DNA from 3 places in the Arthrobacter antioxidans genome. Region 2 is predicted to be linked to each of the others. Evidence: predicted binding sites of a transcription regulator. Region 2 holds the regulator's gene; each other region holds the start of a gene.
The links. The regulator LexA, encoded in region 2, represses DNA repair genes until DNA is damaged. The targets are predictions, from matches to a motif close to TCGAACANNTGTTCGA.

Region 1 (9,527 bases), 1.8 Mb from region 2:
CGCACTGGCTGATCCTCATGGCCGGCGACCGCGTGGATGCCTGGGGCGCGCACCTGAGGTCCCTCGCGTCACTGCGCCCCGACGATCCGGTCACCGAGACGGGCGTCCTCGCGGAGGGGCGCCGGCATGGCATCGCCTCGCGCATCGGCAGGGGGCGGGTGGATGTGAACCATCTCTGGCTGGACCCGGTCGTCGTCGCCGGACCGTGGGTGGCCGCGGCGGCGGGGACGGCCGTGGTGGTGCGGGCGATCGCCCGGAGGACACGGCGCTGACGCCGGGAAGACTCTCCATGCCCGGTCGACGGCTTCATCGGGTGGGCATGTTCGGGGATGTCCACTCAACACCCCCGTCCACCGGGAGGACCCGCGGGTGCGGCAGGAACGGGACCCATCGACGACGACGCCGCACGGCCCGCACCTCAGCCCCGGGACCGCGCCGGTTCGGCCGATCCCGGTGCTGCCCGCGGGATCCAGTACCAGAGGACCCCGGCCCCGAGGAAACCGAGGACGGCCGTCGCCCAGATGCCGGCCGACAGGGTGGCGAGGGCGGTCACCAGGGCGAGCAGTCCGGGGCCGGCCATGGTCCCGACATCCGTGAACAGGCGCCAGATGCCCAGGAACTGCGGACGGCCGGGCGACGGCGAGAAGTCCGCCCCGAGCGTCATGACGATGCCCGAGCCGATGCCGTTGCCGAACCCGATGAGCAGGGCCACCAGGAGCAGGCCCGCCGCATCCCCGGTGAGGGGCAGCAGCGTGAGGGCCACGCCCATGATGAGCATGCACGGGACCGCGATCCAGCGGCGGCCCCGGACGTCCATGACCTTGCCGGACGGGTAGAAGATCAGCATGTCGATCGCACCCGACAGACCGTAGATCAGGGCCGTGGCGGACGCGTCCAGGCCGATGTTCTCGGCCCACAGCGGCAGGACCGCCTGCCGCGTGGCGCGTACCGCCGCGATCAGCAGGACTCCGATGCCGACGGTGAGGAAGATCCGGGCGTGACTGCGTATCAGGGAGCGCACCGTCGGTGGGGCGAGTGCGGCCTCGATCGGCGTCCGGGCCGTCATCGCGACCCGCCCCGGGGCGTCGAGCTCGGGGACACGCCAGCTCAGGGCCGCCGCGGCGAGGCTCGCCACCCCACCCACCCAGTACGCGCCGTCGAGCCCGACAGCGCTCATGGCGAGGGCCGCCGCGAACGGCCCCGCGAAGACCCCGATGCGTGTGACGCCCCCGAGCGTGGACAGCGCCCGGGCGCGGAAGTGCACGGGCACGGCCTCGGTGAGGTAGCTCTGCCGGGCGAGTCCGAACACCGCACCCGCCATCCCCACCATGAAGACGGCGGCGGCGAAGACGGGCAGGGTGGGGGCCGCGAGCGCGAGGAACATGGCGGCCGCGCACCAGAGCGCCGCTCCCACGAGGGCCTTCCGTTCGCCGAATCGCGTGGCGATCAGCGTCGCCGGGACGTTGGTGACGAGGGAGCCGATGCCCGAGAGCGTGATGACCAGGGCCGCCGTCGCCACGTCCGCGCCGAGGTCGCGCGCGGTCAGCGCGATGACCGGCAGGATGGCGCCGGTGGCGACCCCGTACAGCAGCGACGGGCCGTAGGCGCCGACGGCGATCGCGCGGAGGTCGAAGGTTTCCTGGGGCACCCGTCCAGCGTAGTGGGCAGGGCGACCGCCCGTCGTTCCGGTCGGGACAGCACCGGCAGGCGCACTGCGTCGTCGTACCATCGATCCGGCCTTGCACGGGCGCGACTGCTCCACGCGGTGCCCGGCCCCGACCAGGTGTTCCACCGCGGTGAGCTCGCCGTGCTCGGGCAGGGGGATCCGCAGGTGACGATCGACATGCCGCGTCACGCAGCCATCACGCTCATATCCCTGTGTGCACCAGGCGGAGTCCGGTGGAACTCGGGGCTCCACTACCCCTCCACAATGGCACTCCCGCCTCGATTATTAGAATACGTGTTCGATAATATCGAGTCATGACCGTGACACGGATGAAGCACCTCTCCCGGCCTGATTCCTCCCTGGAGGAGGCCCGTACCGTCCTCAGCGACTGTGCACTCGGCCTCGCCCAGTACCACCATCTCCTGTCACGGCAGGACGCCCTCCAGTTCGTCATCGATGTGGAGCAGGTGTCGAAGGTCGTCGATCACCTGCAGATCCTCGCTGCCCGAGTGGCCGATCACCATGGCCTTGCCTCGGAACAGGGCGGCAGCCCGGGCGAGTCCCCTCCCGCAGACGCGGCATCAGTCGCGGGAGATCCTGGGGCCACGTCGTCCAACTCGTCCAGCTCATCCGTTTCGTCCACCGATACCGGTCATGGCTTCAGGAACTGCGCGGATTTCCTTCGGGAGACGCTGGGCATCAGCCGTAGCGAGGCAAGACGTCGTCTGCATCTGGCTGCGGTCGTGCTGCCGAGCCTGTCACTCACCGGGAACCCGCTGCCTCCCCCGCTGGAGGCGCTGGGCGAAGCCGTGGGCTCCCTCACCATCAGCGGGCGTGCGGCTACCATCGTGGCGCAGGCGATCGAGCGGGTGCAGTCCTTCGCGACGCCGGATCAGCTCGTGTCGATGGAGCAGCACCTCACCCGGCAGGCGGTCGAGTCCGACGAGGACATCCTCCGCGTCCTGGCACGCCGCTGGGAATCAGTCCTCGACCAGGACGGACAGGAACCGACGGAGAAGGTGCTTCGGGCGCGTCAGGGCGTCTTCCTCAAGGGACGGCGCCATGGATTGCACGTTCTGGAGATCGGCGCCACGGACGAGCAGTTCGAACAGCTCGCAACCGTCATGAACGCTGCCGCCAACCCGCGGGGATCCTCGGGGCATGCCGGACATCCGGTCGACGGCGCAGCACCGGAGATGACAGACCGTGCAGCACCCACGTCGCAGGAGCCGCCGGTCGACCACGGCGGTTCGACCCGGGCGCAGCGACTCCTCGACGGCCTGGTCTCGGCCTGCAGGATCGCCCTGTCGACCGGTGGCCTGCCCGCAACGGGTGGGCATCGTCCGCAGGTGATGGTAACCATCGACTACCAGGACCTGGTGGGAGAGACCGAGCGGGCCGGCGATGCCGTCTTCTCCGGACAGGTCAGTGCGCGGAACGTCAGGAGGCTGGCGTGTGATGCGGACATCGTGCCGTTGGTCCTGGGCGGCGACGGGCAGGTGCTCGACCTGGGACGTGCGCAACGCCTTTTCCCTCCGCACCTCCGGCGAGCGCTCGTTGCCCGGGACAAGGGCTGTGCCTTCCCTGACTGCTTCATTCCGGCCAGCTGGTGCGAGGCACACCACCTGACACCGTGGTCGCAGGGTGGCGCGACCAGCATCGACAACGGGGTGTTGCTGTGCTCGCGTCACCACCACGTCCTCCATGAGGACTCGTGGACAGTCGAATCCCGGGGTGGCATCCCGTGGTTCACTCCGCCGGCTCATCGACGACGGACCGGCAACCCGCGACGGAATCTGTACTGGCAGGCAGGACGTGCGGTTCGCAGCGAACTCACTGCTGCACCTGAGTGCATCCCGTCCCACCAGCCAACTGTCTCCGACAGGATCGACACAGGGGCCGGATGACGTGGGCGAACGCCGCAGCCACTGCGCCATCCTGGCGCCGGCCTCTCAGGTCCTACCTGCCGGCGGCACCGACCCTTGCCCGGCGGTTCCGGCCCCGCATTCCGGCCCGTCGGTTCCGGCCCGGCGGTTCCGACCCGGCCAGCCGGTTTCAGCCCCGCCTGGCGTTCCGGCCCGGCGGTTTCGGCCCCGCCAGCCGATTTCAACCCCCGCCCGCCGGGCAGATGACGTCAGCTCCCGCCCAGCCCGGCCCCGAGGGACCCCACCCACAATCCCAACGCGGCCGCAGCCAGCGCCGCCAGCGCCGTGCCCGCACCCGAGAGCACAGCGGCGCCGACACGCTCCGCCTGGAGCAGGCGCACCGTCTCGCTGCTCGCCGTGCTGAAGGTGGTGTAGCCGCCGAGGAAGCCCACGCCGCAGATCAGCGTCCACTCGGACGGGAGGACCGAGGTCAGGCCCAGCGCGGTCACGAGACCGAGCAGGAAGGAGCCGGTGATATTGACCGTCATGGTGCCGATGGGGACCACTCCCCGGAGGGGACCCCGGATGACGCCGTCGAGCACGAACCGTGCTACCGCGCCCAGCCCGCCCGCGGCGCCGAGCGCGAGTGCCATGGCGAGGCTCATGATGGTCCCCCCGGGAGCTTCGGCGATCGACGGTGGACCAGTCGTCCCACGCCGATCCCGAGCGCCGTCGCCCCGAGTCCTACGACCACGGACAGCGCGAGGTAGCCCAGGCCCTCCGCAGCCCGGCCGGCGCCCAGGAGGAGGGCGGAGTCGACGGCGAGCGCACTGTAGGTGGTGAAACCGCCGAGGAAGCCGGTGCCGACCAGGAGCCGCAGCGCCCGACGCCGGTCGACGTCGGGGCCCCGCCGTGCCAGGGCTTCGAGGAGCAGGCCCAGGGCGAATGCCCCTGAGCTGTTGATCAGGAAGATGCCGAACGGGAGACCCGACGGAGTCGGCAGGACCTCGGACAGCCAGAACCGCGCGAGGGTCCCGCCCATGCCTCCGAGGAACACCAGCCCGAGGTATCCGGGTTGGAGGTGCGGTGGCGTCTCACCCCGAGGGGGACGGCCCGGATCAGGCAACGTAGCGGGCGAGGAAGTCCAGGGTCCGGGCCCATGCGTCCCGGGCCGGTCCTGCGCGGTAGGCGAAGCGGTTGGAGTCGTTGAAGAACGCGTGGCCCGCCCCCGGATACCTGACGGCGGTGAAGTCGACGCCCGCCTCGGACATCGCGGTCTCGAGCGCAGGCAGGCCGGCGATCAGGCCCTCGTCCTCCTCCCCGTAGAAGGCGAGGACGGGTGCCGTGATGCGGGACAGCTCCTCGCGCGAGAAGTCGGCATGGCCGTAGAACGGCACGCAGGCGAGCAGGCGCGGCTCGTGGACGGCGAGCGAGAAGCTGTAGGTCCCGCCGAAGCAGAAACCGGTGATGCCCACGCGTCCGGCCACCGCGGCGTCGTCGTGCAGGACGGTGAAGCAGGCCCGGACGCGCTCCGTGGTGAGCGCCCCGAACTGGGGACTCCGGAGCGGTGCGAGAAGCGCACGGAGCTTCGGCTGAGCCTCGTTGCGCGCCGCCTCGTCCGGTCCGAAGAGGGCCTCAGCGATCCCGGCGGTGGTCTCCTCGGTGATGCCCTGATCGGCGAGGAGATCGGGGGCGACGACGAAGTAGCCTTCGCGGGCGAATCGGTCCGCCACATCCCGGGTGTGGGAGACGAGCCCCCACACCTCGTGGATGAGGACGAGGCCGCCCCGCACCGGTCCGTCGGGTCGCGCGACGTAGGCCGAAAGCGGGCCGGCGGTGGTCGGGATGTCCTGGAGCGCGCTCATCCGCTTAGGTTTGCATGCTTGGTGATGCTGCGCCAACCGCCGGCCCGATTGTCAGCGGTCGGGGTCCGGACCTCGCTGCTTCCTCGACCACCTATGCCAGGGGCGAGAGCCACGTCAGCCGAGAGCCATCACCGACGATGAGTTCGGTGAGGGCTTCGTTGAACTCTCGTCCGTAGTCGGCGGTGATGTGCGCCTGGAAGGCCTGCTCGTCGCGATAGATCTCGTAGACGAAGAAATCGTTCGGCGACTCCCTGCGGCGGTGGGGGTCGAAGACGATGTTGCCCGGTTCGGCTCGTACCTTGCCCGTGAGGTCGAGGAGGAGAGCTTGGACTTCGTCCGCTTTGCCGTCCTGCGCAGTGAATTCCGCGAAGAGCGCGACGGCGCCAGATGCTTGAGCGGTCATGCTGTCTGGGCTCCTGTCATGATGGCGACGGCCTCAGTCATGGAATGACTTTGCGGGGTGATCGTCGTGGCGCATTTGCCGAGGCGCTGGATGTGGATCCGGTCGGCGACTTCGAAGACGTGCGGCATGTTGTGGCTGATGAGGATGACCGGGATGCCCTTGGCTCGAAGGTTCTTGACCAGTTCGAGGACCTGCTTCGATTCGCGGACTCCGAGCGCTGCCGTGGGTTCGTCGAGGACGACCACCTTCGATCCGAAGGCCGCGGCTCGGGCGACCGCGACGGCCTGCCGCTGGCCGCCGGACAGGTTCTCCACGGGTACGGTGACGTCCTGGAGGGTGCTGATTCCGAGCTCGGCGAGTTCGGCTCGCGCCTTCTGCCGCATGCCCTTGGTGTCCACGACCCGGAACACCGAGCCGAGGATGCCCTTGCGGCGTTCTTCACGCCCGAGGAAGAGGTTGGCGGCGACATCCAGGGCCGGTGAGACAGCGAGATTCTGGTAGACGGTCTCGATCCCGGCCTGCCGGGCGTCCTGGGGACGCTTGAAGGAGACTCGCTGGCCTTCGAGGAAAATCTCGCCCTGATCCGGCACTTCGGCGCCCGTGAGGCACTTGATGAGCGTCGATTTTCCGGCCCCGTTGTCCCCGATGATCGCCAGCACCTCTCCCGGGTAGAGCGCGAGGGACACCCCATCGAGGCCCACGACTTTACCGAAGGTCTTCACGAGATCACGGGCCTCGAGAATGGGCTGACGGGCGGGATCATCGGGTGGTGAGGGAAGGGTTGCGCTTGCTGCGTCGCTCATTTGCGTACCTTTCGGATCCACTGGTCCACGGAGACAGCGATGATGATGAGGACGCCCACGGCGAAGGTCTGCCAGAGAACGTCGAGGCCGGCGAGGGAGAGCCCGTTGCGGAATACTCCGACGATCAGGGCGCCAAGAAGAGTTCCCCAAACGGTGCCGCGGCCACCGAAGAGGCTGGTTCCGCCGATGACGACCGCGGTGATGGAGTCGAGGTTCAGATCGGCGCCGGCGTTGGGCGATGCTGCGTTGCTGCGACCGATCTGGATCCAGGCGCCGATGGCGAGGATGGCGCCTGCGGCGAGGTAGACGCTGACGAGGACGCGGTTGACGCGGATACCGGCAAGGCGTGCGGCTTCCTTGTCGTCGCCGACGGCGTAGACGTGCCGTCCCCACGCTGTCTTGCCGAGGATGAGTGCGACGGCGATGTAGAGCAGGAGCATGAGGACGACGCCGTAGGTGATGTTCACGCCCGCGAAGCTGACAGTCGTGCCGGTGGCGGTCAGCACGCCGGGCATTTCGGCTCCGCGGACGGTGGCGCCGGACGAGTACAGCAGGGTCAGCGCGACGAAGATGTTCAGGGTGCCGAGGGTCACGATGAAGGGCGGCAGCCGGAACTTGGTGACCAGGAAGGCATTGAACGCGCCGGCAGCGAGGCCGACGACCAACCCGAGGAGCAGCGCGATGAACCCTGGAACGCCGTTCTGCGAGCTGGTCTGGGCAATCACCATCGAGGTCAGGACCATGACCGCTCCCACGGAGAGGTCGATGCCGGCGGTCAGGATGATGAGGGTCTGCGCGATCGCGAGGGTGCCGACCACCGCGACCTGCTGGGTGATCAGTGACAGGTTGGCTGGGGCGAGAAAGCGTTCGTTGAGCAGGCCGAACACGATGATGGCGATGATCAGCACGATGGCGGGGCTGAGCGCCGGGTAGCGGTGCAGCGTGTTCCGCACTCGTGTGAGCGGGGTGGTGCGGTCCAGGAATTCGCTGGCGAGGTCGTGGCCGCCCGATGAGGGCGCCGCTTGTACTGTCTGGTTCATGGAAGAACTCCGTTGGTCGTCGCTGATAGGCGGCCCGCGGGGAGGATATCGACCCGCAGACCGCCTATATCGAGGGGTGCTTTATCCCCAGCAGATGTCGCTGGCAGCAGCGGCGTCGATGGACTCGAGGCCGTCCTGGGACTCATTGGTGACCAGGGCCACGCCAGTGTCGAAGAAGTCCTTGCCGTCCGTCGGCTCGGGCGCCTCACCGGTCTCGACCAGCTGGGCGATCGCCTGCACCCCGAGCTCGGCCATCTTGACCGGGTACTGCTGGCTCGTGGCATCGATGATGCCCTCGTCGACCTGCCCCACGCCCGCGCAGCCACCATCGACCGAGACGACGATGACGTCCTCCTTGCCCGCGGCTTTGAATGCCTCGTACGCGCCGTATGCGGCCGGTTCGTTGATGGTGTAGACGACGTTGATGTCGGGGTTGGCGCTCAGCAGGGTCTCTGCCGCCGTGCGGCCGCCGTCTTCGGCGCCCTGGGAGGCTTCGTTACCGACGATTTCGTAGTCGCCTCCACTGTAGGAACCGGTCTTCTCCTCGTCCCCGTTCTTCTCGGCGTCCGCGGTGTCGATGCCCATGCCGTCCAGGAATCCCTGGTCGCGGTTGTAATCGACGGAGACGATCTTGTCGTCGAAGAGATCGATCAGGGCGATCGTGGCCTTCTCGCCGTCGAGCTTGGCGGCGGCCCATTTCCCGATCTCCTGGCCCGCGACGAAGTTGTCGGTGGCGAAGGTGATGTCCGCCGCGTCCGGGTTCGTCGGCGGGGTGTCCAGGGCAATCACGAACAGGCCAGCATCGCGTGCCCGGATGAGCGCGTCTTCGACAGCCGGACCATTGGGGGTGATGAGGATGCCGGCGTCGCCCTTGGAGATGGCGTTCTCGATGGCCTGGATCTGGGTGTCCTCGTCACCGTCCTCTTCGCCCGCCGCGAGAGTCAGTTCCACGCCCTCGGCTTCGGCCGCGGTTTGTGCACCTTCCTGCATGGCGACGAAGAAGGGATTGGTCGTGGTCTTGACGATCAACGAGACGCCGATCGGTCCCTCTGCCGAACCGGACGCAGCGGCATCGCCGGAGGTGGAGGACGAGTCTCCTCCTCCGCAGGCCGTGAGAGCCAGAAGCGAAAGCGTAACGATCGAACCCGCCGTCGTCATGCGCCGACGGAACGAGTGGGATGGACGGGATGGCGTGCGATTCATCCTTGAATCTCCTTAGGTGGCGGGAGTCATCCTCCCTGACAACGATGTCATGTCAGGTATAGACTATGATCTGGCTCACAGTCAACCTTCAGGAATGATGGAGATTCAAACGTGACATCGATGTCAGGGGTCAATTCCCAGCAGTCTCCGCGGACGCGGCCCACTATGCGCCATGTGGCGGCGCTGGCGGGAGTGGGAATCAAAACTGTTTCCCGCGTGATCAATCAGGAACCAAATGTTTCGGCCGCGACCATCGCGAAGGTAATGGAAGCGGCACGGTCGCTGAATTATCACCCGGACGAACAGGCAGGGAATCTGCGACGCGCAGACGGACGCACCCGGACACTGGGCCTGCTCGTCAGCAGCGTGGACAACCCCTTCGCCGGAGCGATGCACCGCGCTATCGAGGACCTGGCCCTCGAGCGAGGTATCGCCGTCTTCGCCTCCAGCCTGGATGATGACGCCGAGCGGGAACAGGCTTCAGTGGCTGCCTTCCTACGGCGGCGCGTCGATGGCTTGATCCTCACGACGATCTCCCGCGATCAGTCGTATCTGGCGTCTGAGATGCGCCATGGAACTCCGATTGTTTTCGTCGACCGGGAGCCGGCGGGCATCACCGGCGACTGCGTCGTGAGCGACAACCGCGAAGGCGCCATCACGGCGACCAACCACCTGCTCGAGC
Region 2 (9,527 bases):
CACGGCCGGTCCCGACGGTGCCCCGCGGCCGGTCTCGCTGGGCATGCCGTCCCTGCCGGTCCGCGGAGGGCGTTCTTGACCCTTCCCGTGGTCGCGGTCGTCGGCCCCACGGGGTCCGGCAAGTCCGAGCTCGGCATCGCCCTGGCCCGGCGCCTCGACGGCGAGATCGTCAACGCCGACGCCCTCCAGTTCTACCGCGGCATGGACATCGGCACGGCCAAGCTGCTCCCGGCGGAGCGGCAGGGCATCGAGCACCACCTCCTCGATGTCCTCGACGTCACGCAGGAGGCGAGCGTCGCCGCCTACCAGGAGGATGCCCGCCACGTCATCGGGGACATCCGTGCCCGCGGGCGGGTGCCCATCCTCGTCGGCGGATCCGGCCTGTACCTCCGTGCCGCCCTCGACCGGCTCGAGTTCCCGCCGACCGACGCCGGCGTCCGGGCCCGGCTCGAGGCGGAGCTCGCCGCCACCGGGAGCACGGCGTTCCGCGAGCGGCTCCGGGCGGTCGACCCGGCGTCCGCCGAACGCATCGACGACGACCGCCGCCTCGTCCGCGCCCTCGAGGTGCACGAGATCAGCGGGCGGCCCTTCAGCGCCTTCATGCCGCGCCGGGAGTACCACCAGCCCGCCGTGCAGATCGGCCTCGCCGTCGACCGGGACGTCCTGCGCGCCCGGCTCGCCGACCGGGTGCACGCGATGGTGCGCAGCGGACTGGCCCGCGAGGTGGAGCGCCTCGCCGCCGCCGGGCTCCGGGACGGGCGGACGGCGTCGCGCGCCCTCGGGTACGGGCAGTTCCTCCGCGTACTGGACGGTGCCATGACGGAGCAGGACGCCATCGAGGACACCATCGCCGCGACCCGCCGGTTCGCCCGGCGCCAGCTCACCTGGTTCCGGGGGGATCCGCGCGTGGCCTGGACGGACTGGCAGGCGCCCGGCCTCGTCGACCGCGCGGTCGGGCTCGTGCGGGCGCACGGGGACCTATCCTTAGGACTGTGACCGACTACCGCGCCCTCGCCGCCGATCCCGGACAGCCCGCCGGCCTCTCCTTCACCAAGGGCCACGGGACCGGCAACGACTTCGTCCTGACGCTCGATCCCGACGCGTCGGCGCCGGACGACGCCGCCTTCGTCGCCTCGCTCTGCGACCGCCACCGGGGCATCGGCGCCGACGGATACATCAGGGCGGTGCGGTCGTCCGCCCTGCCCGAGGGGCGGGCGCTCCTGCAGACGGACCCCGACGCCGAATGGTTCATGGACTACCGCAACGCCGACGGCTCGGTGTCCGAGATGTGCGGCAACGGCGTGCGCGTCTTCGCACACTTCCTGCTCGCATCCTCGGTGGCCGAGCTGCCCGAGGGCGGCGAGCTCGCCATCGCCACCCGCGCGGGCGTCAAACGCGTGACCCGCTCGCACGACGGCTACGCGGTGGACATGGGTCCGTGGGAATTCATCCATCCCGAGGCGGCCGTGGCCCGCGGCATGGACTCCCTCGTGGAGATCGGCGGACTGGACGTCGACCGCCCGGCGCTGTCGGTCAGCATGGGTAATCCGCACACCGTCGTCGCGCTGGCGGAATCCGCCGAACTCCAGCAGACCGAACTGCATCGGGCTCCGGGGGTCCAGCCCGTCCCGCCGGAGGGGACCAACGTGGAACTCGTGGTGCCCTCGGATCCGCTGGTGGGGGACGACGGCGTCGGCAGGCTCAGCATGCGCGTCCACGAGCGCGGCGTCGGCGAGACCCAGTCCTGCGGCACCGGTGCGTGCGCCGCCGCGGCAGCCACACGATTCTGGGCCGGCCAGGGTGCGCCGGCACGATGGCAGGTGACCGTCCCGGGCGGCGTCGTCGGGGTGACCTTCTTCGACGGCCCCGGCGGTCGCGAGCACGTGCTGCTCAGCGGCCCGGCCGTCCTCGTGGCGGAGGGCGTGCTCCTTCCCGCCGCCTGAGCGGGATGAGCCGGTCGGGACGTTCAGGCGGCCCGGTGCACCTCGATGATGCGGAAGGACTTGGACGTCTCCGCGCGCCGGACCGTGAAGCCGCCGGGCAGTTCCTCGGCCAGCCAGCGCTGCAGTGAGTCCGCGCCGAGGTTCTTCTGCACCACCAGCCAGGCGCGGCCGTCCGGAGCGAGGCGCGGGAGCCAGTGCAGCAGCAGGGCATGCAGTTCCTGCTTCCCGATGCGGATGGGCGGATTGGACCAGATGGTGTCGAACACGAGCGACCCGTCCACGGCGTCGGGGGTGCCGGCCGCTACATTGCCGAGTCCGAGGCGGGCGGCGTTCTCCGCGGTCAGTGCGACGCACCGCTCGTTGACGTCGACCGCGTAGACCTCCGCGTCGGGCGCCTTCAGGGCCATGGTGAGGGCGATCGGTCCCCACCCGCAGCCGATGTCCAGCAGGCGGCGCCCCTGCGGGTCCGGGACGGCGTCGAGCAGGATCGCGGTGCCCTTGTCGACGCCGTCGGGGCTGAACAGGCCCGACGACGTCACGAGGTCCCGGCGCGCGCCGGCCAGGACGACGGAGAGCGGTCGGCGCGTGTCCGGTCCCGCCGGCTGGGCGCTGAAATAGTGCTGAGACTCCATGGACAGAAGCCTAGTGGCACGCCGGCGGCCCGTCCGCGCGGTCGGGTTTCGCGCTGGGAGAATTCGCTGGAGCACGCCGGGGCGTCAGCCGTAGGATTGTAGGACATTCATCTAGGGAGACTATGACCGAGAACAACGGACATTCCACCGGCGCCGACATGGGCCCGGAGGAGATCCAAGCCGTCATCGACCGGATCCTCGCCAGCGACGAAGCTGCGGCGGCCAAGGCGACGAAGGGGACATCAGGGCCGGGGGAGAGCTCCGCGCCGATCGAGAAGACCTGGCGATCACGGGCACAGGCCCTCTCCCAGGACGAGGAGCCGTCGGACGCCGACGGTGACCAGCAGGACCTCGCCGAGCGCCGCGCGCTCCGACGCGTCGCGGGACTGTCCACCGAACTCGAGGACGTCACCGAGGTCGAATACCGGCAGCTCAGGCTGGAGCGGGTGGTCCTCGCCGGCCTATGGAGCGAAGGGACGGCGCAGGACGCCGAGAACTCGCTTCAGGAGCTCGCGGCACTGGCGGAGACTGCGGGCTCCGAGGTGCTCGACGGCATCGTGCAGCGACGCCTCAAGCCGGACCCCGGAACGTTCCTCGGGTCGGGCAAGGCCCAGGAGCTGAAGGGGATCGTCCAGGCCACCGGGGCGGACACCGTGATCGTCGACAGCGAACTCTCGCCGTCGCAGCGTCGCGGTCTGGAGGACATCGTGAAGGTCAAGGTGATCGACCGGACCGCCCTGATCCTCGACATCTTCGCGCAGCACGCCAAGAGCCGTGAGGGCAAGGCCCAGGTGGAACTCGCGCAGCTCGAGTACCTGCTCCCGCGCCTCCGCGGCTGGGGTGAATCGATGTCCCGCCAGGCCGGCGGCCAGGTCGGCAGCGCAGGCTCCGGCATGGGCTCGCGTGGCCCGGGCGAGACGAAGATCGAACTCGACCGGCGCAAGATCCGCACCCGCATGGCGAAGCTCCGCCGCGAGATCGCCGGGATGAAGCCCGCGCGGGAGACCAAGCGTTCCAACCGCCGTCGGAACCAGGTGCCCTCCGTCGCCATCGCCGGCTACACGAATGCCGGCAAGTCGTCCCTGCTGAACCGGCTCACCGACGCCGGCGTCCTCGTCGAGAACGCGCTGTTCGCCACACTGGATCCGACGGTGCGCAAGGCGGAGACGCCGGACGGCATCGGCTACACCCTGGCCGATACGGTCGGGTTCGTCCGCTCGCTGCCCACCCAGCTCATCGAGGCGTTCCGCTCCACCCTGGAGGAGGTCGCCGACTCCGACCTCATCCTGCATGTCGTCGACGCGTCCCACCCCGACCCGGAGGGGCAGATCGCCGCGGTCCGTACCGTGCTGACGGAGGTCGACGCCCGCAAGGTGCCCGAGATCATCGTGCTGAACAAGGCCGACGCCGCCGATCCGTTCGTCATCGAGCGGCTGCGGCAGCGCGAACCGCGGTCCGTCGTCGTCTCGGCGCGGACAGGCGCGGGGCTCACGGAGCTGCGCCAGCTCATCAGCACGAACATCCCCCGCCCCGGCGTGAAGCTCGACCTGATGGTGCCGTACGAGCGTGGGGAGATCCTCAGCCGCCTCCACGAGGAGGACGTCGAGATCCTCGGTCTGGAGCACGTCGGTGAGGGGACCCGCCTCGAGGTGATGGTCCGGGAAGGCCTGGCCGCCGAGCTGGAGGCGTACGTCCGGCATGAGTGAGAGCACGCGGTCCGGCGCCGTGGCGGCGCCGGACGCGGCTCCCCACTCGGACGAAGCACGGCAGGCCCTCGAACTGCTCGACGCCGCGGTGGGCGCCATGGGCGGGGAGATGCGCTCCGGCCAGCACGAGATGGTCCGGCAGGTCAGTGAGTCCATCCGCTCCGGCGAGCACCTGCTCGTCCAGGCCGGCACCGGCACCGGGAAGTCGCTCGCGTACCTGGTCCCGCTGATCGCCCACGCGATGGACAGCGACAAGCCCTCGATCGTCTCCACGGCCACGCTCGCCCTCCAGGCGCAGATCGTGGGAAGGGACCTCCCGCGACTCCTGGACGCCGTGCGGCCCGCGCTCACGCGCCCCGTCGACGTCGCCCTGCTCAAGGGCCGCTCCAACTACGTCTGCCTCCACAAGACCGGCGGCGGCTTCCCGGAGGAGGACGCGCCCGCCGCCCTCTTCAGCCTCGGCGAGGATGCCGCGCCGCACCCGGCCCCGGCGACCGACGGCCCGTCCTCCGCGCTCGGGAGGGACGTGGTGCGGTTGCGTGAGTGGGCCGAGGAGACCGCGACCGGCGACCGCGACGACCTCGTACCCGGCGTGAGCGACCGCGCCTGGCGCCAGGTGTCCGTCTCCAGCATGGAGTGCATCGGTGCCGCCCGCTGTCCGATGGCCCAGGAGTGCTTCAGCGAGAAGGCGCGCGCCGCAGCAGCCGACGCCGACATCATCATCACCAACCACGCCATGCTCGCGATCAGCGCCTTCGAAGGGCTTGCCGTCCTGCCCGAGTACGACGTCGTCGTCATCGACGAGGCACACGAACTCCACGACCGCGTCACCGGAGCCGTCTCGGGCCAGCTCTCCGCCTCCATGGTGACCGCTGCAGCCGCGGCGCTCCGGCGCCACGCCTCCATCACCACGGGCGCCCTCGACACGGCCGCCGACGCCTTCGAGGCGGCCGCCGAGCTCGTTCCCTCGGGCCTCCTGCCGGGGGGCCTCCCGGAGGATCTCGAGCAGGCCCTCGCCCAGGTCCGCGACGCGTCGCGTGCCGCGCTGTCGGACACCAAGACGGACGGCAAGTCCGAAGCCGACGTCGACGGCGGCCGGCAGGTCGCACGTTCCCGCACCACGCTGGTCTTCGAGCTCGCCGAGCGGATCCTCGCGGCGTCCGAGCTCAACGAGGTGGTCTGGGCGTCGCGTCCCAGCACCTTCACGCCTGGCTCGGGCTACGTGCAGCCCGACGAGAGTGCACCCGCGACGCTGAACGTCGCGCCGCTGTCCGTCGCCGGGCGGCTGCGGGAGGGACTGTTCGAGGACCACACCGTGATCCTGACCTCCGCGACCCTCGCGATCGGATCCGAGTTCGGTCCCGTCGCGGGCTCGCTGGGCCTCAGCGGCCCCGGTGCGCCCGCCTGGACCGGCGTCGACGTCGGAAGCCCCTTCGACTACCCGCGGCAGGGCGTGCTCTACGTGGCGAAGGACCTGCCGAAGCCCGAGCGAGGCACCTCCGACGCGCAGCTCGAGGAGCTCCTGGGGCTGCTCACGGCATCGCGGGGAGGTGCGCTGGGACTGTTCTCGTCCAAGCGCGCCGCCGAGGAGGCCGCGGAGGCCCTGCGTCCGAAGGTCGACTTCGAGATCCTGTGCCAGGGGGAGTCCTCGCTCAACGCACTGGTCACGCAGTTCGCGGACGAACCGGATACCTGCCTGTTCGGCACCATGTCCCTGTGGCAGGGCGTCGATGTGCCGGGGGCCTCGTGCCGACTGGTCGTGATCGACCGCATCCCCTTCCCGCGACCGGACGATCCGCTCATGACCGCCCGCACCCGGGCGGTGGCCCGGAACGGGGGCAACGGCTTCATGAGCGTGTCCGCCACGCACGCGGCGGTCCGGCTCGCGCAGGGCGCCGGGCGCCTGATCAGGGCGACAGGGGACCGGGGCGTCGTCGCCGTCCTGGACAGCCGGCTCGCCAACGCCCGGTACGGCGGCTTCCTTCGGGCCGCCCTCCCGCCCTTCTGGGCGACGACCGACCGCGCCACCGTCACGGGCATCCTGGAGCGGCTCTCGGGGCGCTGACGCGCCCCGCCGGCCGCAGCACACCGGCTGCGGCGCGTGGCTACAGCGCGCGCATCACCGAGACGACCTTGCCCATGATGCTGGCGTGGTCGCCGAGGATGGGCTCGTAGCGCGTGTTCTGCGGCAGCAGCCACGTATGGCCGTCCCGCTGCCGGAAGGTCTTCACGGTGGCCTCCTCGTCGAGCAGTGCCGCCACGATGTCGCCGTTCTGGGCGCTCTGCTGCCGGCGGACCACCACCCAGTCGCCGTCACAGATGGCGGCATCCACCATGGAGTCCCCCGAGACCCTGAGCATGAAGAGATCCCCGTGGCCGACGAGCTGGCGGGGCAGGGGCATGACGTCCTCGACGACCTGGTCCGCGAGGATCGGTCCGCCGGCGGCGATGCGCCCCACGAGCGGTACCAGGGCGGTGTCGACGGCGATCCGGTGCTCGGCGGCGGGCTTCCCGTCCGCGGACGGACCGGTCTGGGCGCCCGAGGTGTCCGGAGCCAGGGTCAGGGGGAGCAGGACCTCCATGGCGCGGGGTCGCTTCGGATCCCTGCGCACGTAGCCGAGCCGCTCGAGCTGCGCCAGCTGGTGGGTCACGCTGGACAGGCTCGCGAGGCCCACGGTGTCGCCGATCTCCCGCATGGACGGGGGGTACCCCTTGTCGGCGATCGACCGCTGGATCGTCTCGAGGATGGTCAGCTGCCGGGCGGTCAGCCCCTTGGACACGGAGCGGCCGCGCGGCCTGCCCCGGCCCGCGGAGATGGGCACGGCGTCTGCCTGGACGTCGGCGGTGTTCGATTCCTGCCGGGCCGCCGCTGATGATTCCGCCACTGTTGCGCCTTTCGCCTGGGATCGCTGATCCCGCTGTCGCCGCCGGACCGCTTCCGTGGGCCGGAAGCCGTTTTGTCAGAGGCGGCTGGTTGTGTGAGATGCATCGACCCCGGGACCGCCCTCGGAGGGCAGCATCCGTCGACGATGTTGTGATCTCTTCACGCTAGGACAGACGGGATCACTTTTCAAACATATGTTCGACCGAGTCTCGACACGGGTCGATCGTAGATGCTAGAAATAGGCAGATGCGTATTAGAACGTTTGTTCGAACCGGGCGGTCTGCCCGGCCACGGCATTCGAAGGAAAGAGGAACGGCAATGGTTACACCCGTACTGCATGGCAGCTCGCTGTGGACGCCCGCTCGCCCCGAGAACCACCTCAGGCTCGTCTCCATGCTTGACCCGTCCTCGTCGACCATCGCCCCGATGCCCCCGACCTTCGCAGCCCCCTCCCGGCCTGACGGGACCCGTTCCTCCCCGGAGCCCGCTACCTCCATGCCGTCCCGTACCTCCACGCAGCGGAGTGCGGACCGTCCCCTGACGCTCACGCGGCGAGGGCGCCTGCTGCTGGTCGGCCTGCCGATCGCCCTGGGCGTCGCGGCCCTGATCCTCCTCGCGGCATTCCTGACCTCCCAGGCGCAGGCGGGGGAGTCGGCGCCGACCTCCACGGCCACCGTCGAGGTGAGTGTGGTCACCGGAGAGACCCTGTGGGATCTCGCCGTGCGCTACGCGCCGGAGCGCGATCCCCGGGACGTCGTCGCCGAGATCGTCGAGCTCAACGACCTGCCGACCTCCGTGGTGCAGGCAGGACAGAGCATCGCAGTACCCGCCGCGGACTGACCGGGACCCGCCGCGGACTGACCGTGACCCGCACCGAGTGACGGTCACCGGGACCGTGCGCCGGACCATTCGTCCGTGGAAGACGGCATCCCTTAAACTCGAAGAGTGCCCTCCTCCGTTGAAGCCCTAGCAAACCTCCCCCTGCGTGACGACCTCGTCGGGCTGCACCCGTACGGCGCTCCGCAGCTGGACGTCCCGATCCTGCTCAACGTCAACGAGAACACCTACGGCGTGCCGGAGGACGTCCACGCGGCCATCGTGGAGGCCGTCGCGGAAGCGACGCGGGGCCTCAATCGTTACCCGGACCGCGAATTCACCGAGCTGCGGAAGAATCTCGCCGACTATCTGGGGCACGGTCTGACGCCCGATCAGCTGTGGGCCGCCAACGGCTCCAACGAGGTGCTGCAGCAGGTCCTCCAGGCGTTCGGCGGACCCGGACGCACCGCCATCGGCTTCCCGCCCACCTACTCGATGTACCCGCTGCTCGCGAGCGGTACCGGGACGCGCTACGTCACCGCCGCCCGCGGTGCCGCCTACGCCATGACGCCGGAGGACACCGCCCGGGCGGTCCGCGCATCAGGGGCGAATATCGTCTTCCTCTGCTCGCCGAACAATCCCACCGGCACGGCGCTCGGCCTGGACGTCGTCGAGGCCGCCTACGAGGCCGGCGAGGACGCGCGTGCCATCATCATCGTTGATGAGGCCTACGGCGAATTCGCGCAGGAGGGGACCGAGAGCGCCCTGACCCTTCTGCCCGGACGCCCGCGGTTGCTCGTCTCCCGGACCATGAGCAAGGCCTTCGCCCTCGCCGGTGCCCGGATCGGCTACCTCGCGGCGGCGCCGGAGATCGCCGATGCGCTGCGGCTCGTCCGGTTGCCCTACCACCTCTCGGCCATCACCCAGGCGGCCGCGAACGCCGCCCTCACCCACGCGGACACGCTGCTGGCGAACGTCGAGGCGATCAAGCTGCAGCGGGACCGCATCGTGCGAGAGCTCGCGGGACTCGGGCTCACGCCGGCCCCGTCGGATGCGAACTTCGTCTTCTTCTCGGGCCTCGAGGACCCGCACCGTGTCTGGCAGGGCCTCCTGGAGGCAGGGGTCCTCATCCGTGATGTCGGCATCCCGGGATCCCTGCGCGTCACCGCGGGCACGGAGGAGGAGACGACGGCGTTCCTGACGGCGCTGGCGACGCTGCTCTGACGCTCGGGCCGCTGCTCCGACGCTCGGGTCGGGCACGGCCCGGGGTCCGCAGGGGCCATCCGCTGCGGGCGATGCGCCGCCCGGGTGCAGCGCCCATCATGTGTCGCATGGATCGTCCGATCTTCGAGGAGGCGCAGTCGTTCTTCGCGCGGATGGAGGCGGACAACACGCGCGAGTTCTGGGCTCGCCAGCGCAGGCTGTACGACGAAGGGATCCGGCCGGTCTTCACCGCGGTGTGTGTGGCCCTGACGTCGTTCTCCGGCTGGCGGATCTACCGCCCGCACAACGACCTCAGGTTCCGGCCGGACAGCCCGCCGTACAA
Region 3 (9,527 bases), 320 kb from region 2:
CCGGACGAGGTCCTGGCGGAGCTCGAGAACGACGACTGACATCGCCCCTCCCGGCCCCGGGCGGCAGGTAGCCCCGTGACCTTCCGCGTGATGGGCGTCGACCCCGGGCTGACGCGCTGCGGGCTCGCCGTCGTCGACATCGAACCCAACCGGCGCTCCACCCTCGTGGCCGTCGGCGTGGTGGGCACCGACGCCGGGCAGAGCCTCGACCAACGGCTCCTGGTCATCTCGGAGGCCGTCGACACCTGGCTGGACCTGCACGAGCCGCAGGCCCTCGCCGTCGAGCGCGTCTTCAGCGGGACCAACATCAGCACCGTCATGGGCACCGCCCAGGCGTCCGGGGTCGTCATCGTGTCCGCGGCGCGCCGCGGCATCCCGGTGGCACTCCACACGCCCACCGAGGTGAAGGCCGCGGTCACGGGCAACGGGCAGGCGGACAAGGTGGCGGTCACGAAGATGGTGACGAAGATCCTACGGCTGGACACGCCGCCCCGGCCCGCCGACGCCGCCGACGCCCTGGCCCTGGCGATCACCCACGCGTGGCGCCGCGGCGTGGGGACGCAGGGTGCGGCCGCCGCCGGCGGACTGGTGACCCCCGCGCAGCGCCTGTGGGCCGAGGCGGAGGCCCGGGCCCGCCGCCGCTGAGCAGGTGACGCCTGTCCCGGCGCCCGCTCAGCGCGAGCTGCGGACGTCCAGGACGGACCGCACACCGGAGAGTGCGTCGCTCACCCGCGCCTCCAGGCTCGGCCCCTCGTCGTCCGCGAGCCAGGCGTGCAGGCACTGCCGGAAGAGCGCGAACCCGATGGCGGCCAGGACGTCGGACTGCTCCGGGGGGAACCCGCGACCGATGAGGGCCGTCGTCACGTCCTTCTGCCACCGGGCCTGCTTGGCGAGTTCCCGTCCGGACAGTGCGATGTGCGAGTCGATGACGCGCTGGCGCCGCTTCAGCAGGTCGCGCCGGGACTCCATGGTCGACGCGAGCGTCCCGAGTGCCTTCCCCATGTGCACGTCCGCGCGGACGGGACCGGTGTCCTCCGCGATGACACCGATGAGCAGCGGCAGGAGCTCGTCGTCATCGGCGAAGAGCACTTCCTCCTTGTCCGCGAAGTAGCGGAAGAACGTCCGCGGGGTCACCCCGGCCGCGAGCGCGATGTTCTCGACCGTCGACTCGGCGTAGCCGCGGTCGACGAACTGGCTGATCGCCGCGTCCACGAGGCGGCGGCGGGAGTCTTCGGGCCATCGGGGCATCCCCCGATCCTACCCTTGTGTCACTTTGTGACATCGACTATATTCTCTGCCATGACACAAACTGTCGTCACGTCACCGACGGTCCTGCTGACCGGCTTCACGAGCGGTATCGGTGCACGGATGCTCGAGGAGCTTCTCGAGCATCCGTCACGGCCGAGCCTCGTGCTCCTCGCCCGTGGTGCTGCCGACCTGGAGGACGCGCTCGAGCGCGCCCGGGCCACCGGGCTCGTCGCCATGGGTGCTCTCGCCGATCTCGGCGACCTCGGCTCGGTCCGCACTGCACTCGAGCAGATCCACGCAGCGCAGGAGCGTGGCGCGGTGCGCCCCGTCGACGTCGTGCTCCTCAACGCCGGCGCACAGTTCACGAGCGGGCGGCGTGCCGGAGCGCAGGGCCACGAGCTGACCTTCGCCGTCAATGTGATCGCGCAGCATCTGCTCCTGCGCGGGCTGGAACCGCTCCTCGCCGCGGGCGCCCACGCGGTGCTCCTGGGGTCCTCCACCCACCGGGGCAAGAAGGCGAGCTTCAATCTCGTCCCGGACCCGCAGTGGCGGGATCCCGAGGACCTCGCCCGACCGGAACCCCCGGCCGATGGTCCCGTCCGGTCCGCCGACGAGCGCGGGAAGGGGGGCGTCGCCTACGCCTCGAGCAAGCTCGCGCTGGTGACCCTCGCACACGACTGGGCGGAGCGGCTCGCCGCGTCCGGGCATCGACTCAACACCTACGACCCCGGGCTGGTCGCCGGGACCGGGCTCGGCAGGGACATGCCGGCCTCCAGGTACTGGGTCTGGAAGCACGTGATGCCGGCGATGAGTGTCCTCCCGGGAGCCTCGACCCCACGGTCCACCGCCCGTCACGCTGTCCGGCTGGCTCTCGGGGACGCCCACGGGGCGCTGAACGGCGGCTACGTGGAGATCGGCCGGGTCACCCGGGCGGAAGCGGCCACGTTCGCGGCCGATCGGCGTGAGCGGCTGTGGGCCTGGCTCGAAGGTGCCGTCCGCGACCACCTGCCGACCTATGCCGCGTCCGAGGGGTCCCGATGATCCTCGTGTCCCTGGGATTGAACGTGCTCGTCCTCGTTCCGGTGACCGTCCTCCTGGCCGGCGAGATGCCCGGGCTCCGTGCGGTGTTCGGGGAGCGGACGCCGGCCCGGGACATCCTCCTGGCGATCTACGGGGCGATCCTCACCGCCTCGGCCGTCCTCATGGGCGCGGCGCTCGTCCTACCCGATGCACCGTGGCTGACCGGAGCGGTGGGGGCCCTGCTGACGGTGCAGGTCTTCTACAAAGGCCTCACCGCCCTCACCGTGCGGAACGGTCTGCGTCACCCTGTCGTCCTCGCCAACCTTGCGATCGCCGTCGTGCACGCGGTCACCCTCATCGGGATAGCGGCGGCCTTCCGGTGATCGCCGGGGCGCGGAGGGTCACCGGCCGGATCATCGCCCAGGGATGCGGGCAGGCCCGGACCCGAGGCGTCCCGCCCGACGGCGGACCCGGTGTGGCGGCTCGATCGCGGGCCGATTCGCCGGTACCGTAGTGCATTAGAACGTATGTTCGACGCCGGGTGGCAGCCCGGCGGTCCCGCCCGCAAGTGCCCCTGGAGCCCTTCATGATCAGTTCCCTGCGCGGAACAGTGACCCACGTGGGCCTGCACTCCGCCGTCCTCGACGTCAACGGCTTCGGCATGCAGGTCCAGGCGACCCCCCAGACCCTCGCCGGGTTCCGCGTGGGGGAGCAGGCCACCGTCGCCACGGCCATGATCGTCCGCGAGGACTCCATGACGCTGTTCGGCTTCGAGGACGCCGACCAGCGCGAGGTCTTCGAGACGCTTTTGGCGGTCAGCGGCGTGGGGCCCCGCCTGGCCCTCGCCGTCCTCGCCGTCCACACGCCCGACGCCATCCGCATCGCCGCAGCGTCCGGCGACGACAAGGCGTTCAGCAAGGTGTCGGGGATCGGGCCCAAGGGCGCCCGCCGCATCGTGCTCGAGCTCGCCGGCAAGCTGGTCCCGCCCGACGCGAAGCCCGGGGTGCCCAAGCAGACCTGGCAGGGCCAGGTCCTCACCGCCATGATGGGTCTCGGCTGGTCCGAGAAGGACGCCGGAGCGGCGATCGACGCCGCCGTCGAGGAGGCACCCGAGGTCGCCGCGACCGGTGACGTGGGCCAGATCCTGAAACTCACGCTGCGCAGGCTCGGCCAGGACGGCGCCCGCAGCTCGGCCCGGACGACGGTGGGCACATGACGGACAAGCAGCAGGAGGAGGCGCCGCTCGTCGCGCCGGCCGCCGACCCCGAGGACCGCGCCGTCGAGGCCGCGCTCCGGCCGAAGAACCTCGACGACTTCGTGGGCCAGAAGCGCGTGCGCCGGCAGCTCTCGCTGGTGCTGGAGGCGTCCCGCCTGCGCGGGCGCAGCGCGGACCACGTGCTCCTCTCCGGGCCGCCCGGCCTCGGCAAGACGACGCTCGCCATGATCATCGCGGCCGAGATGAACGCGCCGCTGCGCATCACCTCCGGGCCCGCCATCCAGCACGCCGGCGACCTCGCGGCCATCCTCTCCTCCCTCACCGAGGGAGAGGTCCTCTTCCTCGACGAGATCCACCGCATGTCCCGGCCCGCCGAGGAGATGCTCTACATGGCGATGGAGGACTTCCGCGTCGACATCATCGTCGGCAAGGGGCCCGGTGCCACCGCCATCCCCCTGGAACTGCCGCCCTTCACCCTCGTGGGCGCCACGACCCGCGCGGGGCTCCTGCCGGGCCCGCTGCGGGACCGCTTCGGGTTCACCGGGCACCTCGAGTTCTACTCCACCGAGGAACTCGAGCTCGTGCTCCGCCGCTCGGCCATGCTCATGGACATGAAGGTCAACTCGGCCGCGTTCGCGGAGATCGCCGGCCGGTCCCGCGGCACGCCGCGTATCTCCAACCGCCTGCTCCGGCGCGTCCGTGACTGGGCCCTGGTGCACGGCGTCGACCTCATCGACGCGCGCTCCGCGGGTGCGGCGCTGGACATGTACGAGGTGGACGCGCGGGGCCTCGACCGGCTGGACCGCTCGGTGCTCACGGCGCTCATCACCAAGTTCAACGGGGGACCCGTGGGCCTGTCGACGCTCGCGATCGCCGTGGGCGAGGAACCGGAGACCGTCGAGACCGTCGCCGAACCCTACCTGGTCCGCGAGGGCATGCTCGGGCGCACCCCGCGCGGCCGGATCGCGACGGCTGCCGCCTGGCGGCACCTGGGGATCGAGATGCCCGCGAACGTCGCCGCCGCGATGCCCGAGGACCTGTTCTCCGTCACGCCCGAGGACCTGGTGGCCACGGAATCGGCGGTCGACAGCTGGGCCCAGCCGGACTCCTGACGCGGGGACGCTCAGGAAACGCCTCTACACTGGTGTCTCACGATGTGTGCCGCGGCACAGTCCTGCCACCCAGACCCCAGCCCCAGGAACGGATCCCCAGTGCTTGCAGATGTAGTCGCCCAATCCACCACCGGACAGACCGGAGGCTTCGACGTCTTCGGTCTGCTGCTCCCGCTGGCCCTGGCCTTCCTCATCTTCACCATGTTCCGCAGGCAGCGGAAGGCGCAGCAGCAGGTCAAGGAGATGCGCACGCAGATGGAACCCGGCACCGAGGTCATGACCCAGTTCGGCCTCTTCGGGACCATCGCCTCGATCGACCAGGAGAACAACAAGGCCGTCCTCGAGCTGTCGCCGGGTACCTTCGCGACGGTCCACACGCAGGCGCTCTCGAAGGTGGTCCAGCAGGAGCCCGCCGCCGCGGGCGCGGACGCGGACGCGACGGCCGCTGAGCCCCTGGACCGCCCCGACTATGACGCCTCCACGGTGCCCGACGACGTGTCCTCGATCGACGGCGTCGACCGCGGCCCCGCCGGCGGTTCCACCGCTGCGGGCACCCCGGGATCCACGTCCGGCGTCGAGACCCCGGAGGAGACGCTGGAGCGCCTGAACCGGGAATCGCCGCGGGAAAACCGCGACGCGCGCGACGCCCGCGACCCCAAAGCGAACCCGGACAACTAGCATTCCGTAGGGCGCCGGTAGCAGTACCGGCGCCCCCATGATCACCCGGCGCACCCGACGCGCCACTGCATAAGGACACCCCACCATGCCTCGTACCGGTCCCGGGACGGCAGCCAAGCGGACACTCGTCTGGCTGGGCGTACTGACAGCACTGCTCGCAACCCTGCTGGGAGCGGGCGCCCACTGGAGCACCGCGAGCTGGAGCCCGCGCCTGGCCCTCGACCTCGAGGGCGGGACGCAGATGATCCTGGCCCCCCGCGTCCAGGACGGCAGCGAGATCACGCCCGAACAGCTCGACCAGGCCGTGGAGATCATCCGCCAGCGCGTCGACGGGTCCGGTGTCGCGGAAGCCGAGATCAGCACGCAGTCCGGCCAGAACGTGATCGTCTCCCTGCCGGGTACCCCCGACGCACAGACGCGCGACCTCATCCAGGCCTCCGCCCAGATGGAGTTCCGCCCGGTCCTCACCGGCGGTCCCGGCCAGGCCGCGGCCGCCGAGACGCCGACGCCGGAGGACCAGCTCCCCACGCCGGCCGCCGAGCCGCAGAACGCGAGTGATCCCAACTGGATCACCCCCGAGCTGTACAAGGAGTTCGAGGCCCTGAACTGCCTCGACCCGGCAGCACTGGAGCCGGCGGAAGAACCCGCGCCCGCCGACGAGCCGATGGTCGCGTGCGAGCCGGACACCCAGGGCAAGTACATCCTGGGCCCCGTCGAGGTACCCGGAACCGACATCTCCACGGCGAGCTACGGACTGGAGCGCAGCCAGGGAGGCCAGACGCTCAACAGCTGGGCCGTGAACATCGACTTCAACGACGAGGCCACCGAGACCTTCCGCGAGGTCACCGAACGCCTCTACGCGTTCGGTCAGGGTGACCCGCGCAACCAGTTCGCGATCGTCCTCGACGGCCAGATCGTGTCCGCGCCGACCACCAACGCCGTCATCCCCGACGGCAACCCCTCGATCAGCGGCAGCTTCACGGAGGAATCCGCGGCGGCCCTGGCGGAGCAGCTCAAGTACGGAGCGCTGCCGATCAGCTTCGAGATCCAGAGCGAGCAGCAGATCTCCGCCACTCTGGGTGCCGACCAGCTGCGGGTCGGGCTCATCGCCGGCCTCATCGGGCTCCTGCTCGTCGCCGCCTACTCCATGTTCCAGTACCGGCTCCTCGGCCTGGTCACCATCGCCTCTCTGGTCGTCGCCGGCGTCCTGACCTACCTGGCCATCTGCATCCTCGGGTGGACGGAGAACTACCGTCTCTCGCTCGCCGGTGTCGCCGGCCTCATCGTCGCCATCGGGCAGACCGCGGACTCGTTCATCGTCTACTTCGAGCGCATCCGCGACGAGCTCCGGGAGGGACGCGGGCTCATCTCCGCCGTCGAGAACGGCTGGCGGCGCGCCAAGCGCACCGTGCTCGCCTCGAAGGCGGTGAACCTGCTGGCCGCGCTGGTGCTCTTCTTCGTCGCCGTCGGCAACGTCCGTGGGTTCGCCTTCACCCTCGGCCTCACCGCGATCGCCGACCTCATCGTCGTCTTCCTCTTCACCCACCCGGTCCTCCGGCTCCTGGCGAGGACCAAGTTCTTCGGCGAGGGCCACCCGTGGTCCGGCCTGGACCCGAGCCGCCTCGGGGGCATCCCGCTGTACCGCGGCGCCGGCCGCCTCCGCCAGCCGGGCGAGGGCACCGTGAAGCCGGTCGCCGTCGCCCGGACCAAGAACAAGGGCGCCACCGCCGAGGCCGAGCGCCGCCTGACCATCGCCGAGCGTCGGCGTGCGGAACAGCAGAAGGCCCTCGCGGGCCGTACCGGTTCTTCCCAGAAAGAGACCAACGAATGAGCCGCACGAACTTCGCAACCTTCGGCAACGAGCTGTACTCGGGGAAGCGCTCCTACCCCTTCGTCGCCCGACGGAACCTCTGGTTCCTGATCGCCGGCATCGCCCTCCTGATCTCGATCATCATCCCGGTGGTCAAGGGCGGCTTCAACCTCGGGATCGACTTCCGGGGCGGCTCGGAATTCACCGTGTCCTCCACGCAGGACAGGGATCCCGCGATCGGCGAGCGGGCCGTGACCGACGTCGTCCCCGAGGCCGTCCCGCGTGTCACCAACATCGCGGGCGACACCATGCGCGTCCAGACGGAGCGCCTCTCCGACGACGAGACCCTGAGCGTCCGGGACAACCTGGCCGGCGGGTACGGCGTGGGCGAGGACCAGGTCACCTCGAGCTACGTGGGACCCACCTGGGGTGAGGACGTCAGCCGGCAGGCCCTGATCGGGTTCGGAGTGTTCGTGCTCCTGGCCGCGATCCTCATGGCGCTCTACTTCCGCACCTGGAAGATGGCGGTCGCCGCGATGGCCGCTCTCGTGGTGGTCATGGTCGTCACCGCGGGGCTCTACTCGCTGAGCAACTTCGAGGTCACGCCGTCGGCCATCATCGGCTTCCTGACGATCCTCAGCTACGCCCTGTACGACACCGTGGTGGTGTTCGACAAGATCCGCGAGAACACCTCCGACATGAAGACCTCCACCGAGCGGACCTTCGCCGAACAGGTCAACCTCGCGGTGAACCAGACACTCGTCCGGTCCATCAACACCTCCGTCGTCGCGATCCTCCCGGTCGCCTCGATCCTCTTCATCGGGGCCTTCGTGCTCGGTGCCGGTACCCTCCAGGACCTGTCGCTGGCCCTGTTCATCGGCATCATCCTCGGCACCCTCGGCACCATCTTCATCGCCGCGCCGCTCTACGCCGCGCTCCGGCTCAACGAACCGGAACTGAAGGAGCAGGAGGAGAAGGTCCTCGCCCGGCGCTCCCTGGCGGCGGCCTCCGCCTGAGCCGCGTACCGCCCCGGCTCGGTCGTCGGCCGCAGGAGACCCGTCCGGGTGCCCTGCGGCCGATGCCGTTCCGGGCCCGGCTAGAATTGGACCGTCGCATGACCGGTGGCATCGCGGGAACCCTTCCGGGCCCGGGATCGAGATTGAGGGATGGCACATGGCTGAAGCGGTGAAGCCCACGGGAGGGCCCGACGGCGGTCCGGGCGCCTCCACGGCGGGCGGGCAGGGCCCGATCGCGACGGACGCCGTGCGCCCCGGACCGTCCCGAGGGCTCGTGCAGCCGGAGTCGCCGACCTCCGCGCCGTCCGCGACGAGCGCCGACCAGGTGGCTCCCGGCAGGCGTGGGCGGACCCGCGCGCGCATCGCCCGGCTCACCGGCCGCGGCTCCTCCGGCTACTCGCCCGTCCTCGAGCCGCTCCTGCGCACGGTCCGGGCCAACAACCCGAAGGAAGACCTCGACCTCATCCAGCGCGCCTACCTCGTCGCGGAGCGCAGCCACGAGGGTCAGACACGCAAGAGCGGCGATCCGTACATCACGCACCCCGTCGCCGTCGCCACCATCCTGGCCGAGCTGGGCATGACCGGCACCACGCTCGCCGCGGCCCTCCTGCACGACACCGTCGAGGACACCTCGTACACCCTCGAGGAGCTCAAGCGCGATTTCGGGCCCGAGGTGGCCATGCTCGTGGACGGCGTGACGAAGCTGGACAAGGTGTCCTTCGGGGACGCCGCCCAGGCCGAGACGGTCCGCAAGATGGTCGTCGCCATGGCGAAGGACATCCGGGTCCTCGTCATCAAGCTCGCCGACCGGCTGCACAACGCCCGCACGTGGCGTTTCGTCTCGCCCGCCTCCTCCGCGAAGAAGGCCCGGGAGACCCTCGAGATTTTCGCACCGCTCGCCCACCGGCTGGGCATGAACACCATCAAGTGGGAGCTCGAGGACCTCTCCTTCGCGGCCCTGCACCCGAAGGTGTACGAGGAGATCGTCCGCATGGTGGGGGACAGGACCCCCGAGCGGGAGAAGCACCTGAGCCTCGTGCGGAACCAGATCGAGGAGGACCTGCGCACCGTCAGGATCAAGGCGACGATCACGGGACGGCCCAAGCACTACTACTCCATCTACCAGAAGATGATCGTCCGGGGTAAGGACTTCGACGACATCCACGACCTCATGGGCGTGCGCGTCCTGGTGGACAGCGTGCGCGACTGCTACGCGACCCTCGGCTCCCTGCATTCGCGCTGGAACCCCCTGCCCGGGCGGTTCAAGGACTACATCGCGATGCCGAAGTTCAACATGTACCAGTCGCTGCACACCACCGTGATCGGTCCGGGCGGCAAGCCCGTGGAGATCCAGATCAGGACCCACGACATGCACCGCCGTGCCGAGTACGGCGTCGCCGCCCACTGGAAGTACAAGAGCGGCGGCC

Region 1: a site for LexA is predicted at 1,953-1,968, ahead of MWM45_RS14420 (HNH endonuclease signature motif containing protein). Genes of this name have one in related genera too.
Region 3: a site for LexA is predicted at 2,788-2,803, ahead of ruvA (Holliday junction branch migration protein RuvA). Genes of this name have one in related genera too.

What each region holds. Positions count from the first base shown of each region.
Region 1 is NZ_CP095501.1:3,116,613-3,126,139, forward strand. It holds gene MWM45_RS14410 (hypothetical protein) at 1-272, shown strand, start outside; gene MWM45_RS14415 (MFS transporter) at 419-1,648, opposite strand; gene MWM45_RS14420 (HNH endonuclease signature motif containing protein) at 1,981-3,573, shown strand; gene crcB (fluoride efflux transporter CrcB) at 3,801-4,196, opposite strand; gene MWM45_RS14430 (fluoride efflux transporter FluC) at 4,193-4,588, opposite strand; gene MWM45_RS14435 (dienelactone hydrolase family protein) at 4,650-5,396, opposite strand; gene MWM45_RS14440 (putative quinol monooxygenase) at 5,488-5,799, opposite strand; gene MWM45_RS14445 (ATP-binding cassette domain-containing protein) at 5,796-6,602, opposite strand; gene MWM45_RS14450 (ABC transporter permease) at 6,599-7,642, opposite strand; gene MWM45_RS14455 (substrate-binding domain-containing protein) at 7,724-8,800, opposite strand; gene MWM45_RS14460 (LacI family DNA-binding transcriptional regulator) at 9,011-9,527, shown strand, end outside.
Region 2 is NZ_CP095501.1:1,317,481-1,327,007, forward strand. It holds gene miaB (tRNA (N6-isopentenyl adenosine(37)-C2)-methylthiotransferase MiaB) at 1-79, shown strand, start outside; gene miaA (tRNA (adenosine(37)-N6)-dimethylallyltransferase MiaA) at 76-996, shown strand; gene dapF (diaminopimelate epimerase) at 993-1,943, shown strand; gene MWM45_RS06080 (class I SAM-dependent methyltransferase) at 1,967-2,575, opposite strand; gene hflX (GTPase HflX) at 2,698-4,281, shown strand; gene MWM45_RS06090 (ATP-dependent DNA helicase) at 4,274-6,346, shown strand; gene lexA (transcriptional repressor LexA) at 6,387-7,103, opposite strand; gene MWM45_RS06100 (LysM peptidoglycan-binding domain-containing protein) at 7,484-8,005, shown strand; gene MWM45_RS06105 (histidinol-phosphate transaminase) at 8,111-9,205, shown strand; gene MWM45_RS06110 (DUF2461 family protein) at 9,313-9,527, shown strand, end outside.
Region 3 is NZ_CP095501.1:1,632,810-1,642,336, forward strand. It holds gene MWM45_RS07490 (YebC/PmpR family DNA-binding transcriptional regulator) at 1-39, shown strand, start outside; gene ruvC (crossover junction endodeoxyribonuclease RuvC) at 76-645, shown strand; gene MWM45_RS07500 (TetR family transcriptional regulator) at 673-1,248, opposite strand; gene MWM45_RS07505 (SDR family NAD(P)-dependent oxidoreductase) at 1,300-2,289, shown strand; gene MWM45_RS07510 (hypothetical protein) at 2,286-2,651, shown strand; gene ruvA (Holliday junction branch migration protein RuvA) at 2,855-3,484, shown strand; gene ruvB (Holliday junction branch migration DNA helicase RuvB) at 3,481-4,596, shown strand; gene yajC (preprotein translocase subunit YajC) at 4,696-5,274, shown strand; gene secD (protein translocase subunit SecD) at 5,360-7,105, shown strand; gene secF (protein translocase subunit SecF) at 7,102-8,100, shown strand; gene MWM45_RS07540 (RelA/SpoT family protein) at 8,258-9,527, shown strand, end outside.